DNA from 3 places in the Vibrio ponticus genome. Region 3 is predicted to be linked to each of the others. Evidence: predicted binding sites of a transcription regulator. Region 3 holds the regulator's gene; each other region holds the start of a gene.
The links. Region 3 encodes MetJ, which represses methionine synthesis genes. Its sites were predicted from a motif close to TTAGACNTNTANANGTCTAA; they were not measured.

Region 1: metN (methionine ABC transporter ATP-binding protein MetN) is a predicted target of MetJ. The motif match lies at 2,614-2,633, and genes of this name have one in related genera.
Region 2: metE (5-methyltetrahydropteroyltriglutamate--homocysteine S-methyltransferase) is a predicted target of MetJ. The motif match lies at 4,443-4,462, and genes of this name have one in related genera.

The regions. Positions count from the first base shown of each region.
Region 1 is NZ_AP019657.1:2,142,776-2,148,487, forward strand. Features, by position in the region: gene treB (PTS trehalose transporter subunit IIBC) at 1-345, opposite strand, end outside; gene treR (trehalose operon repressor TreR) at 517-1,464, opposite strand; gene GZN30_RS09500 (MliC family protein) at 1,544-1,885, opposite strand; gene gmhB (D-glycero-beta-D-manno-heptose 1,7-bisphosphate 7-phosphatase) at 1,962-2,513, opposite strand; gene metN (methionine ABC transporter ATP-binding protein MetN) at 2,739-3,773, shown strand; gene GZN30_RS09515 (methionine ABC transporter permease) at 3,763-4,440, shown strand; gene GZN30_RS09520 (MetQ/NlpA family lipoprotein) at 4,464-5,273, shown strand; gene GZN30_RS09525 (hypothetical protein) at 5,505-5,684, opposite strand.
Region 2 is NZ_AP019657.1:1,074,593-1,080,304, reverse strand. Features, by position in the region: gene GZN30_RS04755 (aspartate:alanine antiporter) at 213-1,895, shown strand; gene metE (5-methyltetrahydropteroyltriglutamate--homocysteine S-methyltransferase) at 1,989-4,271, opposite strand; gene GZN30_RS04745 (LysR substrate-binding domain-containing protein) at 4,527-5,438, shown strand; gene GZN30_RS04740 (DUF4250 domain-containing protein) at 5,489-5,689, opposite strand.
Region 3 is NZ_AP019657.1:3,072,118-3,077,829, reverse strand. Features, by position in the region: gene priA (primosomal protein N') at 1-598, opposite strand, end outside; gene rpmE (50S ribosomal protein L31) at 1,048-1,269, shown strand; gene GZN30_RS13895 (malic enzyme-like NAD(P)-binding protein) at 1,518-2,792, shown strand; gene metJ (met regulon transcriptional regulator MetJ) at 3,296-3,613, opposite strand; gene GZN30_RS13885 (O-succinylhomoserine (thiol)-lyase) at 3,836-5,002, shown strand; gene GZN30_RS13880 (bifunctional aspartate kinase/homoserine dehydrogenase II) at 5,003-5,712, shown strand, end outside.

The DNA.
Region 1 (5,712 bases), 930 kb from region 3:
GACAAAAATTTCAGCCAAATGGGAAATCCCGCGCTCAAGCACATTCATGTTCTGACGCGCCGCATTCTTAGCGTCTTCTTTTGAAGCTTCACTCTTACCAGAGAGTGTAATCAACACCTTGTAGACTTCATCAACTTCCGCGCCGATCACCACTTGGAACTGACCTGCGTTGGTAAAGCAGCCTTTGACCATTGGCAATGCTTCCAAACCTTTCTCGTCAGCTTTGCCCGTGTCGTTTAACACAAAACGCAAGCGCGTTAAGCAATGGCTTACGCTGGCAATGTTTTCCGCTCCGCCGACCAATTCGATCAGACGCACAACATCTTGTTTGGCTATCTTACTCATAACCCTGTCCACCCTATTGGAGTTGATTCATTTATAGTTCTTAATCTTAATGGGAACATTCCCAATTCTTGACAAGTATATTGACAGAATCGATAACAACTAAAAATGGGAACAGTCCCATTAATTGAAAGTGATCACAGTATAATTTTAAATCACTTTAAAAATAGGAACTTAAGATAGAACGGGTTGCTGAGTGATATGTGAGAGGGATTCTTCTCCATTGATATGGGAAATCAATAAGTTAGCAGCTTTCACCCCAGCTTGGGCATAGCCGGGATCAATGCTGAACACTTTCGGAAAAAGAAAAGAGAGCAGTTCATTACCACCAACGCCTGTCACGATAACCTCCTCACGACCTAACTCTTGTAGACGTTTAATCACCCCAAGCGCTAAGGTATCGCTGGCGCACACAATCGCTTCGGTGCCTTCACGCAATACTTGCTCAACCAATTGGTAGGCGCTCTCATGATTAAGATCGCCCGTTTGATAATTCGGCGACACACCTTGTTGCTCACACCATGTGAGGTAAGCGTCAAGACGCAATTGACCTGTCGTACGGTCACTTGGATTCACCCCAATGTAAGCGATCTGAGTTAAAGCTTGCTGCTGCAGGTGCTCGAGCGCTTGAGTGATCACTCCGTGATTGTCGTAATTGATTGAAGAAACCTGTTGGGTGTCCATCGCGATCACTACCACACGATTTTGCCATCGTTCAAGCTGCGACAAATCCAAATCACTAAAACCAAACACGATCACACCATCTACATTACGGCGCTTAAGTACATCTAAATGCTCAGTGGTTTTTTGCGGATCAAACTGACTTTCCATGATCACCACATCGTAGCCAGCTTGATAAAGCGCTTGCAGCATACTGCCCACGGCTTTGTTCTCTGATGGTGAATCAAGTCGTGAAATAATCACCCCGACAACGCGTTGACTGCCGCCACGCATTGATTGTGCAGACTTAGAAGGAACATAGCCCGAGTCTGCTATTACCTGCTCCACTTTGATGCGTGTCTCTGGTTTCACTTTGGGATCATTGGTTAACACGCGAGATACTGTCGACTTACCAACACCAGCAAGGCGGGCAATATCTAAAATGGTCAGTTTTTTGTTCATACTTGGGGTTTATCGTTGTGGTTAGAGAGTCAGTGGCTAAGGCTATGGACTTCACATCCAACCACCTCAGCCCATTACATTATTGGCTTTCACAGTTTTTGTAAATCTCACGACCTAACTCTAAGCGGGCATATTTGCCTTTCGTGTACAAGTTCACAGGCTGGATCTCTGTTTGGGCATTTTCTGGCAGCATGTAACGCGTCCCTGACCCCGCTGGAACCTGCACAAGCGCGTAATCAACACCTTCAACTTGCACTAACGCACCTTGTTCTTCCACAAGGAAATCCGCAAGGAACTGCTTCTCATCACTGCATTGATATTGGTAGCCATACTGATCATTGTTGTTCGTGGTCGACTCATTACTGGTCGCACACCCCGCGAGCAAAACAGCACTGGTGATAAAAATGCTGGCTCTTTTCATAGTCACCTCCGATAAAAATAAAGGCTGCAACGGCAGCCTTTAAATAATAGTCTATTTTTTTAGATAGTTAGGTTGATTACTTCTCTAAATAATTAGGAACATCTCGGATGCTATCGAGCACTGCACTCGCCAAGGCTTCACCTTGCTCTGTCACTGGCTTACCAGTGCGAACTAAAATCTTAGTCCCGACACCTGCCGCTTCTGCAGCCATCATGTCTTCTGCTTTATCGCCAACCATCACTGAGTTAGCCATATCAATCTTTAGGAAATCGCGCGCTGAAATAAACATACCCGGCTTCGGCTTGCGGCAATCACAATCTTCTTTGTATTTACCTTGTCCATGCTCTGCATGGTGCGGGCAATAGTAGATACCGTCCAGCTCAACACCGTTATCAACAAAGTTCCAATCCATCCATTGGGTAAGAGATAGAAAACGATCTTCGCTGAACTTACCGCGTGCAATTCCCGACTGGTTAGTTACCAATACAAGCAAATAGCCCATCTGCTGTAGCTTTTTGGTCGCTTCAAAAACGCCTTCAATAAATTCGAAGTCATGCTCATCATGTACATAGCCGTGGTCTACGTTAATTACGCCATCACGATCCAAAAAAACTGCTGGTTTCGCCAAAATTATTGTCTCTATTTACTTGTATAACGACAGTGATTATACGCGCTTTATTTCTTTCATCACTATCTAATTACTTAATCGTTTGCTTACAGTATGCATTTTAGCCGTCTAGACGTAAAAATATCTATTGACACTAATTCAACAAACCCATAGCATCATCTAATAAATGAGATGTAGCTCAAAATAATATACTGTTCAAACACTCGAGCATAAGCAGGTTTCTCAATGATTGAAATTAATCAGGTAAATAAGGTGTTCTACCAAGGCAAAAAGGAAATTAATGCCTTGAAAGATATCAACCTCCATATCTCCCAAGGGACTATTTTTGGGGTGATCGGTGCGTCTGGCGCTGGTAAAAGTACCCTGATCCGCTGTGTGAATATGCTTGAAGCACCAACCAGTGGTGAAATCATCGTCGATGGTGTCGACCTAACCAAGTTGAGTAAGTCTCAATTAAGCGAAGCTCGTCGTAACATTGGTATGATTTTCCAGCATTTTAATCTGCTGTCATCGCGAACTGTGTTTGAAAACGTGGCACTACCGTTAGAGCTAGCAGGCAAAGAAAAGTCACACATCCAAAATAAAGTGACGGAACTGCTTAAATTAGTTGGCTTAGCCGACAAACATGAAAGCTACCCATCAAACTTAAGTGGCGGTCAAAAACAGCGTGTCGCTATCGCCCGTGCACTGGCTTGCGATCCTAAAGTGCTGCTTTGTGATGAAGCCACCAGCGCGCTAGACCCGGCAACGACGCAATCGATCTTAGAACTGCTGCGTGAAATTAACCGCCAGCTAAAAATCACCATCCTATTGATTACTCATGAAATGGATGTGGTTAAGAGCATCTGTCATGAAGTGGCGATTATTGGTGGTGGTGAGCTAGTGGAAAAAGGCTCTGTTGGCGAGATCTTCGCGCACCCTAAAACAGAGCTGGCACATCAATTTATCCGCTCAACGTTGGACTTGTCGATCCCAGAAGATTACCAAGCGCGTTTACAACCAACCCGCGTTGCCGATAGCTACCCGTTGGTACGTCTTGAATTTACCGGCGCAACGGTTGACGCGCCGCTAATGAGCCAAATTGCGCGTAAATACAACATCGACATTAGTATTCTTAGCTCAGATCTTGATTACGCTGGCGGTGTGAAGTTTGGCATGATGGTCGCAGAGCTGTTTGGCAACGAAGAAGATGACAACAACGCAATTGCATTTTTGCGTGACAACAACGTAAAAGTAGAGGTGCTTGGCTATGTCCTTTAATACCATTTCTGATTGGCTAAGCTTAAATGCAGATTTGTTGCTTGGTGCAACATGGGAAACCATCTATATGGTGGCAGTGGCTGGCATCGTTGGTTTTGCCGTTGGTATCCCGCTAGGGGTAATTCTACACACCACGAAGAAAGGCGGATTACTTGAGAATCCTCGCCTAAATAATTTCTTAGGTGCGATTGTTAACATTGGTCGCTCAGTACCTTTCTTAGTGTTGATGGTGGCGATTATTCCGGTGACTAAGCTGCTTGTCGGCACTTTTATCGGCACTACAGCTGCGATTGTTCCACTTACCATTGGCGCAATCCCTTTTGTGGCTCGTCTGATTGAAGGTGCGCTACTGGAAGTTCCAACTGGCTTAGTAGAAGCCGCGCAAGCAATGGGCGCGACACCACTGCAAATTATTAATAAGGTACTGCTTCCTGAAGCACTACCAACGATTGTTAACTCAGTCACTATCACGTTAGTCACACTAGTCAGCTACTCTGCAATGGCAGGTACCGTTGGCGGTGGTGGTCTAGGTGATGTTGCTATTCGTTATGGCTTCCATCGTTACGATGTCGTGATCATGGCAGTGACTGTTGTGATGTTGATTGTGTTGGTACAAATTATTCAGTCTATCGGTGACGCAGTTGTTCGCCGCGTAGACCACAGATAAGAATTCATATAAGGAGATGTGTTATGAAATTTGGTTTTAAATCTTTAGTTGCTATCGTGGCAGCAGCATCCGCACTTGTGCTAACGGGTTGTGGCGAGAAGGAAGTCGACAACAGCAAGATTAAAGTGGGTGTAATGGCTGGTGCTGAAGAGCAAGTTGCTGAAGTTGCTGCTAAAGTTGCAAAAGAAAAATTTGGTCTTGAAGTAGAGCTAATCACTTTCTCTGACTATGTAACGCCGAACGCAGCATTGGATGATGGCTCAATTGACATCAACGCATTCCAACATAAGCCATACCTAGATCAGCAAATTGCTGACCGTGGCTACAAGCTAGCGATTGCAGGCAATACTTTTGTTTACCCAATCGCAGGCTACTCAAAGCAAATCAAAGCAGTTGACGAGATCCAAGATGGCGATCGTATCGCCGTACCAAATGACCCAACGAACCTAGGTCGCTCTCTACTACTTCTAGAGCAACAAGGTCTGATCAAGCTACGTGATGGTGTTGGTCTACTGGCAACAGTACGTGACATCGTTGAAAACCCGAAAAACCTAACTATCGTTGAACTAGACGCAGCACAACTACCACGCTCTCTAGATGACGTCGTGCTTTCAGTGATTAACAATACTTATGCAGCGTCTGTTGATCTTACTCCACAACGTGATGGCATCTTCGTGGAAGACAAAGAGTCTCCATACGTAAACCTAATCGTTGCTCGTGAAGATAACGCTCAAGCAGAAAACGTAGTTAATTTCGTGAAAGCGTACCAATCAGAAGAAGTGTACTCAGCAGCATCTGAAATTTTCAAAGGTGGCGTAGTTAAAGGTTGGTAATCCACTCTGACTCGGTCTATCGATACCAAAGCTGGCTCAAGTAGCCAGCTTTTTTGTGCCTGTAATTCACTTAAATACTCCCCAAAACTACTTCAAATAAAACGCTTTTCTACCTGCACTACCATCAGCCAAAGAAAACATTAAGCAACAATAGTCCTCAATGCCGATTTAGAGACTATTTAATCTTCCCATAAGCCACCCATCTTGCTTCTCGATCGACTCGATGTCAGCCTAAACACCATGTAAGTGTAACGGTCTGGCACTGCCTTCTTGGGCACAAACGAAATAATGTATCATTGCTTGGAGTAAGCTTTCGCTGCGACTTAAGCAAGTATTCTTACTCAACTGATAGTCATCAGTAGGCAACCAAACCAGCGCGATTAATCCTGTGCAATCCAGATTTAAATCCATAACACCCACCATAAAAACGACAAAGCCG
Region 2 (5,712 bases), 2.0 Mb from region 3:
GTTCCAATTCGAATTGGTAAGAAAACCGCTGCTTGTCAGCGGTTTTTTCATATCTACCAATTAATTAGCCATCACGAAGAAATTATTTTTCTACTGATAAAAATAATAGTACTTTCTGCTTAAGTTTTTTTATTAATCAGTTACAATTTGCAAAACTTATCCCAATGCTCAAACTTCTGGGTATTGGCTGGCATTGATACAAGAACTGCCCTGTGAATATTGACGTCGTACTCTTGCTCAAACAAAACCCAATTCTGCTCATCTTCGTGGTGTTAGCGATAGGTCTCGCTATCGGTAAAATTCGCTTTGGTAACCTACAATTAGGAAACTCAATTGGCGTACTCATCACCTCACTCATTATGGGTCACCTCGGCTTCTTCTTTAGCCCAGATGCATTAACCATCGGCTTTATGCTGTTTATCTATTGTGTTGGTATCGAAGCGGGTCCGAACTTCTTTGGTATCTTCTTTCGAGATGGTAAACACTACTTTATCTTAGCCTCAATCGTGCTAGGCACTGCCCTGCTAATCACCCACTTTAGTAGTGAAATGTTTGGTCTCGATTTCGGGCTTGCCGCCGGTATGATGGCAGGCGCGCTCACCTCCACTCCTGTGCTGGTAGGTGCGCAAGACGCACTTAATTCTGGACTCGCTGAAGTTCCACGTAACATGGACTTTGGTCTCGTATTGGAAAACCTGTCCGTTGGTTACGCAATGGCGTATCTGATTGGTTTAATCAGTATGATCATGTTCGCCAAGTTGCTACCAAATCTGCAAAAAGAAAACCTGTCAGATTCTGCTCAGCAAATCGCTCAAGAACGTGGCTTAGGCGGTTCTAGCCAGCGTAAAGTTTATCTGCCGATTATCCGCGCCTACCGAGTGGGTCCTGAACTGATTGATTGGACTGATGGTAAAAACCTGCGCGAGCTGGGTATCTACCGTCAAACCGGTTGTTATATTGAACGAATTCGTCGCGGGGGCATTTTGGCGCATCCCGATGGTGATGCTATCTTGCAAGAAGGCGATGAAATCGCACTGGTTGGCTTCCCTGATAGCCATGCACGATTGGATCCAAGTTTCCGTAACGGCAAAGAAGTATTCGACCGCAACCTACTTGATTTGCGCATTGTCGAAGAAGAAATCGTGGTAAAAAGCGACGCCATTGCAGGAAAACGCCTATCAGACCTCAACCTCTCTGAGTATGGTTGTTTCCTTAACCGCGTTGTACGCGCGCAAATCGAAATGCCGATGGATCTGGATATTGTGTTGGCTAAAGGTGATGTGCTGCAAGTGAGTGGTGAGAAAAGTCGAGTCCACGGTCTTGCGGAGAAAATCGGTTTTATCTCAGTACATAGCCAAATGGCCGACTTATTGGCATTCTGTAGCTTCTTTATTCTCGGTATTCTGTTTGGTTTGATTACCATGACCTTTGGTCAAGTATCGTTTGGTCTTGGTAACGCAGTTGGTCTACTACTCTCAGGAATTACCTTAGGCTTCTTACGCGCGAATCACCCAACCTTCGGTTACGTTCCGCAAGGCGCACTCAATATGGTCAAAGACTTAGGTTTGATGATCTTTATGGTCGGCATCGGTTTAAGTGCGGGGGGTAAGATGTTCGAACATCTTGCACAAGTCGGTCCTCAGGTCATCGGTTTGGCGTTTATTGTTAGTGTGGTGCCCGTCGCACTCGCATACCTATTTGGCGCATACGTTTTGAAGATGAACCGAGCACTACTATTTGGTGCGATCATCGGTGCCCGTACTTGTGGTCCGGCAATGGACATCGTTAACGACTACGCGAAATCGACCATCCCTGCTCTCGGTTACGCGGGTACCTATGCGATTGCCAATATCTTAATGACGCTTGGCGGTACGGTACTGATTATTTTAAGCTAGTCCCAAAAAACAGGCTCAGCAAAATAGTCACCCTAACACCAAAACTCCCCACGCAAAAACGTGGGGAGTTTTGTTATGTGCTTAATTTAAGCTTTAAGCAAATTCTTTACGTAACTTCTTCGCCGCTGAAACCATGTTCGCAAGTGACGCTTCTGTCTCCGCCCAGTTACGTGTTTTCAAGCCACAATCTGGATTGACCCATAAACGCTCTGCCGGAATTTTCTTCGCTGCGGTATTAATTAACCCTTCAATCCATTCCTCAGTTGGAATGTTTGGTGAGTGAATATCATAAACACCCGGACCAATCTCATTGGGGTAATTAAACTCTTCAAATGCTTTGAGTAGCTCCATGTTTGAACGGGATGTTTCAATAGTAATCACGTCTGCATCTAATGCCGCAACCGATTCAATGATTTCATTGAACTCTGAGTAACACATATGAGTGTGGATCTGAGTCTCTGGTTTGGCACTTGCTGCTGAGATCTTAAACGCGTCTACAGCCCACTCTAGGTATGCTTTGTGGTCACGCTTTTTCAAAGGCAGACCTTCACGAATCGCCGGTTCATCGATTTGAATAATGTTGATCCCTGCATCTTGCAGATCCGAAACTTCATCACGCAATGCCAAAGCAAGCTGATTGGCGATCTCTTTACGAGAAATATCTTCACGGGGGAACGTCCAACATAAAATCGTTACTGGACCAGTAAGCATACCTTTCATCTGCTTAGTCGTGAGCGATTGCGCGTAGGTCGACCACCCCACAGTCATTGGTTTCTCGCGTTCTATATCTGCCACGACAATAGCCGGTTTCACACAGCGAGAACCATAGCTTTGCACCCAACCGAATTTGGTCGTTTGGAAGCCCGCCAAGTTCTCCGCAAAGTATTCCACCATATCGTTACGCTCTGCTTCCCCATGGACCAAAACATCGAGATCGAGTGCTTCTTGACGCTTAACCGCATCTTCAATGTGGCCTTTTAACGCCGTCTCGTATTCGGTTTCACTTAACTTACCCGTGCGATAAGCGCTGCGCTGTAAACGGATTTCACTGGTTTGCGGGAATGAGCCAATCGTCGTTGTTGGGAATAGTGGCAACCCTAGCACTTCGGCTTGATGTGCTGCACGTTGTTTATAAGGCGCGCTGCGCTCAGCTAATGCCTTAGTAATATTACTTAGACGCTGCTGCACTTGCGGCTTGTTAACGTGAGTGGCACTCTTGCGGGCCTGGATTGGCGCACTGTAAGTATCGCACGCTAAAATCGCATTCTGATCGCCATCGAGTGCTTTCCCCAGCAGTGCCACCTCTGTGACTTTCTGTTTGGCAAACGCAAACCAACTGCGAACTTCCTCACCTAATGCTGGCTCTAACTCTAGGTCGACAGGGCTATGCAGTAATGAACAAGAGCTCGCTACCCAAAGTTTATCGCCCAGCTTCTGTTTCACTGGTGCAAGTAATGCAAGTTGCTTAGACAGATCAGCACGCCATACATTACGACCATTAACGACACCAGCAGATAGCACCCAATCTTGCGGAATTTTTGCCACAATCGCATCTAACTGCTCTGGCGCTGCGGAAAGATCCACATGTAAGCCGTCCACATTCAGTTCGATAATTTTATCTAGGGTCTCTTCTACAGAATCAAAATAAGTAGTAAGCAGTACTTTTACGTCACTACGAATCACTTGATAAGCGAGCTTAAACGAATCTACCCAACGCTTTTCCAACTCCAGACCAAGAATCGGCTCATCGATTTGTACCCATTCGACGCCATGTTTGGCTAACTTAGCTAAAATGGCTTGGTAGGCGGTCAATAAACGAGGCAGCAATGTTAAACGGTCAAAACCTTCATCGACTTCTTTGCCTAAGTAAAGGTAACTCAAAGGCCCAAGTAACACAGGTTTCACCTGATGACCTGCTTTGGTCGCTTCATTCACTTCTTCAAACAATTGTGGCCAACTAACCTCAAAAGAATCATCTTTACTGAACTCAGGCACGATATAGTGATAGTTGGTGTTGAACCATTTCGTCATATCAGAAGCTGCGCTACCCGCACAACCACAGTTGGCTTGAGACTGACCACGCCCAACACGGAAAAGTGTATCGAGATCAGGAAAACCATTATTGTGACGCTTTGGCACATGACCCAGAAGAAGTGTCGTAGTTAACACATGGTCATACCAAGCGAAGTCGCCCGCGGTAACGAAACTTAAATTGGCATCGGCTTGAGTTTGCCAGTTTTTGCCACGAAGCTCCGCCCCGACTTGCTTGAGCTGTTTTTGATCAATTTCGCCACGCCAATATTTCTCTAAGGCGAATTTAAGTTCGCGTTTCTCGCCAATTCGCGGGTAACCAAGAATGTGAGTTGTTGTTGTCATTTTACCTAGTCCTTGTACTGAGTGATTGGGCTGGACTATTTAGGAAGTCCGGATGGCTAAACTATCTCGCTTCTCGGCATCATGAACAACGTCCAATTATTCAACTTGTTTATTAAAAAAATTCATGTTCCGCTCGCAATCCAACCAAAGCCATGAATTTATAAAGTAAATTTAGACGTCTAGACGTTTACATTACATGCAAGACACGTTAGGTTAATAACATTCAAGGATTGAATTGGGGGATGAAAGGAATTCATGATCGAGCTCAAGCATCTACGCACACTGACATCATTACGCGATACCGGTTCGCTAACGGCTACGGCCACCGCATTGCATTTAACGCAATCGGCTCTCTCTCATCAAATCAAAGATTTAGAGGCTCGCCTTGGCGGACAGCTTTTTTTGCGTAAAACCCGCCCGGTAAAGTTCACCTCAGAAGGCGAAATTTTGCTGCGTGTTGCGGACGATATTCTGCCACGCCTTGCCAAAGCCGAAAATGAATTGGCGAGTCTAAAAGAAGACGTCAACGGTCGACTGCATATGGCAATAGAGTGCCACTCCTGCTTTCAGTGGCTAATGCCTGCACTCAAGGAATACCAAGTAACTTGGCCAAGCGTCACGCTAGACTTTTCATCCGGTTTTGGATTTGAGCCACTTCCAGCATTAATGAGCGGTGAATTGGATTTAGTGATCACCTCCGATATTCAAGCCCGATCGGAAGTGCATTTTGAACCTTTGTTTGATTTTGAGATGCGCTTGATCACTTCAGTCAATCACCCACTCGCCAGTCAAACGCTGATTCAACCGCAAGATCTCGCCGATCAAACTATGATTTCCTATCCAGTACAAAAACAGCGATTGGATGTAGTGAAGCATTTCTTGCAGCCAGCGGGAATAGAGCCGGCGAAATGGAAACAGTGTGACAACACCTTAATGCTGGTGCAGATGGTCTCTGCTGGTCTGGGAGTTGCAGCGCTACCAAACTGGGCGATCAGCGAGTTTTCTCGTCAAGGATTGATTACCAGTATCCCTTTGGCTGAAGGACTATGGCGACGCTTGTTTGCGGCAACACGTAATTCAGACAAAGATAAACGCTATCTGCAGGCTTTCTTTACAACCGCCAAGCAACAATGTAAGAGCCACTTGGACGGTATCAAGCTCGCATAAACAAAAAAGCCCCATCGTTAGTTCGATGAGGCTTTAAAATCTTTAAACGCTTAACGTTGATAAGCTTTAAATTGATTGGTCAATGGATCGTATTGGTAACCAAGTACATCGAGTTTGCCGACCACTTGCTCCACATCCATTTCATACATGCTTACCAACTCTTCAAAGCTGTCGCACTCGAGACGTAATTTCTCATTGACGATGCCCAGTAGAATGATGCTATCTAGGCTACGAACATTGCTCAGATCCATATCTCCACTCCCAATTTAAATGG
Region 3 (5,712 bases):
GCTTAGGCTTGTCGACCTCTGCCTCTACTTGGCTCCCCCAAGCTTTTATCGCTGGTTTTTTCTCTACCGCTTCAACCCAGCCTTTGTCTTGTAGCGTTTTCAGCGTGGTACCCGAGATATCTTGGTCAAGCAATTGCTGATGAGAAACCGCACCATACTCGAGCGCGCGCATCGCACTTTCTTGTTTGACTGCACGCCCCAACCCCGCCATCAATTGATTCTTGCCGGCTTCTGTCAATTGCCATTCGACCAAAGTAGAAAAGTCAGCCGGTTTACCTTTACGCAATGCGGTCGGCATCGCATTAGCCAGCGTATCGCCTAGTGGGTACTGGTAAAATTGACTACACCATTTGAGCAATTGATAGAGTGAATCAGCCCATACCGGCTGGCTATCAAGCACCTGCTTAATCGCTTTTAGCTGGCTTTGGTTAAATTCAGAATGATTGGTTAACTCAGTGACAATGCCAATTAAGGTTTTCGGTCCAAATGGCACAGAGACGCGCCCACCAATCACAGGGAAAAGGTGGCTTGGGATCAAGTAATCAAATTGCTTATCTAACGGTACAGGCAGTGCCACCCGAGCAATGGTAGGACGCATAAAATTGACGCTAACACTTGTGAGTAATGAACGGGATCAGTCTAAAGCAAAACGTCGCTTGATTCTATTTCCCTCTCCCTTCCTATTTGAACCATCAGCACTGTCTTTTAAAACATCAACACTGCCCTCCCAAACCTCATTACATACCCTGTCCAAATTAATGGCTATGCTCAGAGGCTTTGCTCGCTTGTCGCCTACCTGATGGTCCAACTAGTTTGGGAATAGTTACTCTCAAAGATAATAACGCGCTAGACTCTGGCTAATGGTGAAAAAAGTAGCAATAATTTTAGTAAATCTGTTGATCCTCACTAGCGGATTCATTACTATACTGCGCCTTAGCATTATGGCTTGAGGATTTATTCATCAAGCGGTATGCGAAATTTTTTATTAACTACGTGTGGTGTCCGGCTTAGAATCGGATGGCGACACGGCCTATTTGAGGTTTTCCCATGAAAGTTGGTATTCACCCAGAATACAAAGCAGTACAAGCTACTTGCTCTTGCGGTAACTCTTTCGAGTTCAACTCTACTCTAGGTAAAGAGTCAATCCACCTAGACGTATGTGACAAGTGCCACCCATTCTACACTGGTAAGCAACGTATCGTTGATACAGGCGGCCGTGTTGATCGCTTCAACAAGCGTTTCGGTGCTCTATCAAGCGGCAAGAAGTAATTACTACTTTTATACCGATTATAAAAAGGACGCTCAGGCGTCCTTTTTTCTTGCCTGCTATTTACCTCTTCCCTTCTCCTTCCCTCGCTATTTGCCGCTTAAATGCAAATTTGTGAGCTATCTGGTCTTATCAGACGCTCAAACCGACATAATGGTTACACCAATCGCATTCTTGCCTATGCAGCTTGACTTTATGGGTATAGAATAACTTTTGCTTAACAACCAACGATAACGAGAAACAAAACACCATGTCAGATGACCAATCACAAGAATACACCGCCGAAGAACTGTTCCGTCAGCAAGCGCTTGATTACCATGCCAACCCAGTACCTGGGAAAATTTCAGTCGAGCTAACCAAACCTGCCGAAACAGCCAAAGATCTAGCACTCGCATACAGCCCTGGCGTCGCCGAGCCTGTACGCGAAATCGCGCAAAACCCAGATAACGTCTACAAGTACACGTCCAAGGGTAATATGGTCGCGGTGATCTCAAACGGTACGGCAATTCTTGGTTTGGGTAACTTAGGTCCTCTGGCTTCAAAACCAGTAATGGAAGGTAAGTCGCTACTGTTCAAGCGTTTTGCAGGTCTAGACTCGATTGATATTGAGGTAAAACACCGCACTATCGAAGAGTTTGTCGATACCGTCGCCAATATCGCTGATACCTTTGGCGGTATTAACCTTGAAGATATTAAAGCCCCAGACTGTTTTGAAATTGAAAAACAGTTGATTGAACGTTGTGACGTGCCGGTTTTCCACGATGACCAGCACGGTACCGCGATTGTTACGGCTGCGGGCATGCTCAATGCGATTGAACTGCAAGGCAAGAAGCTAGAAGACGCAACCATTGTTTGCCTTGGCGCAGGCGCTGCCGCAGTGGCGTGTATGGAACTGCTAATCAAGTGCGGTGCAATGCGTGAAAAAATCTACATGCTTGACCGTAAAGGCGTGATCCACACTCGCCGTGATGATCTGAATGAATACAAAAAGCTATTTGCTAATAACACTGACAAACGCACGCTAGAAGATGTGATTGAAGGTGCGGATATTTTCTTAGGCGTATCGGGTCCTAACCTGCTACCACCAGAGGATCTCAAGCTAATGGCAGACAAACCAATCGTGTTTGCTTGTTCAAACCCAGATCCAGAAATCAAACCGGAATTGGCACATCAAGTCCGTGATGATTTAATTATGGGTACTGGTCGCAGTGATTACCCGAACCAAGTTAACAACGTTTTATGTTTCCCATTTATCTTCCGTGGTGCATTAGATGTGCGTGCAAGCGAAATCAACGATGAGATGAAGCTTGCTGCGGTAGAAGCAATTCGCCAGCTAGCCAAAGAGCCTGTTCCAGCCGAAGTACTTAAAGCTGCTGGAGTTGAAGCGCTGGAGTTTGGCGCGCAGTACATTATTCCAAAACCAATGGATCACCGCTTACTGCCACGCGTAGCAAAAGCGGTAGCGCAAGCTGCAGTTGATTCTGGTGTAGCGCGTATTGAGATGCCTGAGGGGTATATGGCGTAGCGGAACGCTGCGCTACGGATGCGGGACTGCGGAACGCCTCGTGAAAACGAGGCTTACGGAAGTGGGTACACGGAACGCCTCGTAAAAACGAGGCTTACGGATTCGCGAACGTTCGGCTTCGCCTCTCTACGGACATACCTTACTTTTGTCATCCTCAAGAGTGAGGAACGAACGAGTTGGGGATCTCTGGTTTAATCTAGAAAACAAGATTCCCTACTCGCGCTACGCGCTCTATGGAATGACAAATTGAAGTATGGGCGCTCTATGGATATACCTTACTTTGTCATCCTCAAGAGTGAGGAACGAACGAGTTGGGGATCTCTGGTTTAATCTAGAAAACAAGATTCCCTACTCGCGCTGCGCGCTCTATGGAATGACAAATTGAAGTATGGGCGCTCTAAAACAAAAAACCGCAGCTAATGAACTGCGGTTTTTTTATGTTCTGGTTTTCTCACCATCTGAACTGGTGCTTTAATTCAGATGCAGCAAGAATACGCTAACAATTATTCGTCGAACGCTTCAAATTCGATGCCCATTTCGGTCATAAGCTGCTTAGCTTCTGATGGGATGTCATCTGGGCGGTCTTTACGTAGATCTTCATCTGTTGGCAACGGTTGACCTGTGTAAGCATGCAGAAATGCTTCACATAGCAGTTCACTGTTCGTTGCATGGCGTAGGTTGTTAATTTGACGGCGTGTACGCTCATCGGTTAACACCTTTAATACTTTCAATGGAATTGAAACAGTAATCTTCTTTACTTGTTCGCTTTTCTTTCCATGCTCAGCGTATGGGCTAATGTATTCGCCATTCCAGTCTGCCATTGCGCACCTTCGTTATTGTTAGTCAGTAATTTTTGCAAAGTCTAATTTTAGCGGCTTTTAAGGCTACAAGCAAAGACATATAGACGTCTAGATGTGTTGACGTCTCAGTTTAACAACAGTAAAGTAGCGTGAATGGATTGTGAACGTGATGTATCAATGCTGATTGTGTAGATATATCGCATTCAAACTGACAAGTCACTATTGTTCTGGAAGGATACACTTATGAGCACCCACAAGCCTGCTACTATTGCGGTTCGCACTGGCATCGAGTCTGACACTCAACACCATGCCGTGGTTCCACCAATTTATCTTTCTACCAACTACGGTTTCCCTGCATTTGGCGAAGTGCCTAAATATGATTATACCCGCTCAGGCAACCCAAATCGCGGCTTGTTGGAACAAACTCTGTTTGAATTAGAATCAGGCAAAGGCGCGGTAATTACTAACTGTGGCACTTCCGCATTGAACTTGTGGGCAACCGCCTTTCTCGGACCTGACGATTTGATCGTAGCGCCGCATGATTGCTATGGCGGCAGCTATCGATTGTTTAATACCCGCGCGCAAAAAGGCGATTTCAAAGTTCTATTTGTTGACCAGTCCGATCCGGTCGCGCTTGCTGAAGCGTTAGCGCAAAAACCAAAACTGGTGCTGGTTGAAACCCCTTCTAACCCGCTGGTACGCGTGGTCGATATTGCGGCTTTATGTGAACAAGCCCATGCGGTTGATGCCTTAGTAGCTGTCGACAATACCTTTTTGACACCCGTATTCCAAAAGCCTCTGGAACTTGGCGCTGACTTTGTTATTCACTCAACCACCAAATACATCAACGGTCACTCTGATGTAATCGGCGGCGTTGTTATCACCAAAACTGAGCAACACGCAGAAGAGCTTGCTTGGTGGGGCAACTGCATTGGCGCGACGGGCACCCCATTTGATAGCTATATGACACTGCGTGGTCTACGCACCTTAGGCGCACGTATGCGCGTGCATGAAGAAAGCTCTCGCGAGATCCTTAGCTATCTGCAAAATCACCAAAGTGTCGGCACAATTTACCACCCTAGCCTACCGGAGCATCCTGGGCATGAGATTGCGCTAAAACAGCAATCTGGCTTTGGCTCGATGCTCAGTTTCGAATTCGCTGGCAGTTTTGAGCAGCTTAAAACTTTTGTTAGCGCGCTTAAGCTATTCTCTTTGGCTGAATCCCTTGGCGGTGTGGAAAGTTTAATATGCCACCCAGCATCAATGACGCACCGAGCGATGGGTGAAGCCGCCTTAGCGGAAGCTGGCGTATCTCAACAGCTGCTGCGCCTTTCGGTAGGGCTGGAAGATGTACAAGATTTAATTAGCGATTTAGAGCAAGCCTTTAATGTGGCAGCGGAGGACAACTAAATGAGCGTGGAAAGACAGCTGCACAAGTTTGGTGGCAGCAGTTTAGCAAATCCAGAATGCTACCGCCGCGTAGTCAATATTCTTAAAGAATACTCGCAGCAAGACGATTTGATTGTGGTCTCCGCAGCCGGCAAAACCACCAACAAGCTGATCGAGTTTATTGATGGCTTACACAAAGATGGTCGCCTTGCCCATGAAGCACTACAAGAGTTAAAGAAGTTTCAGACAGATTTAATCGAGCAACTGCTTGAAGGAGAGAGCAAAGAGCCGTTACTTGCTCAACTGAATGATGAATTTAAATTACTTGGTGAGCTGACTGCGCCACTGAGTGAAATCGAACAAGCTTGTGTATTAGGTCATGGCGAAAGCTGGTCTTCACGCCTGCTTGCTGCCCTGCTTAACCAAAATAAGCTGCCTTCTCGCGCCCAAGACTCGCGTGTATTTCTACGTGCTGAAGCAGGTACACAACCAGAAGTTGACCGCGGCGCTTCTTACCCACTACTCAAAGAAGTTCTCGCGCAACATGCTCATCACCGCGTGGTGATCACTGGCTTTATGGCGCAAGACAAACAAGGTAAGACTGTGCTGCTGGGTCGTAATGGTTCTGACTACTCAGCAACCGTGATTGGCGCACTCGCTCAAGTCTCTCGTGTGACCATTTGGAGTGATGTGGCTGGCGTTTACAGCGCAGATCCACGCCTCGTCGCTGA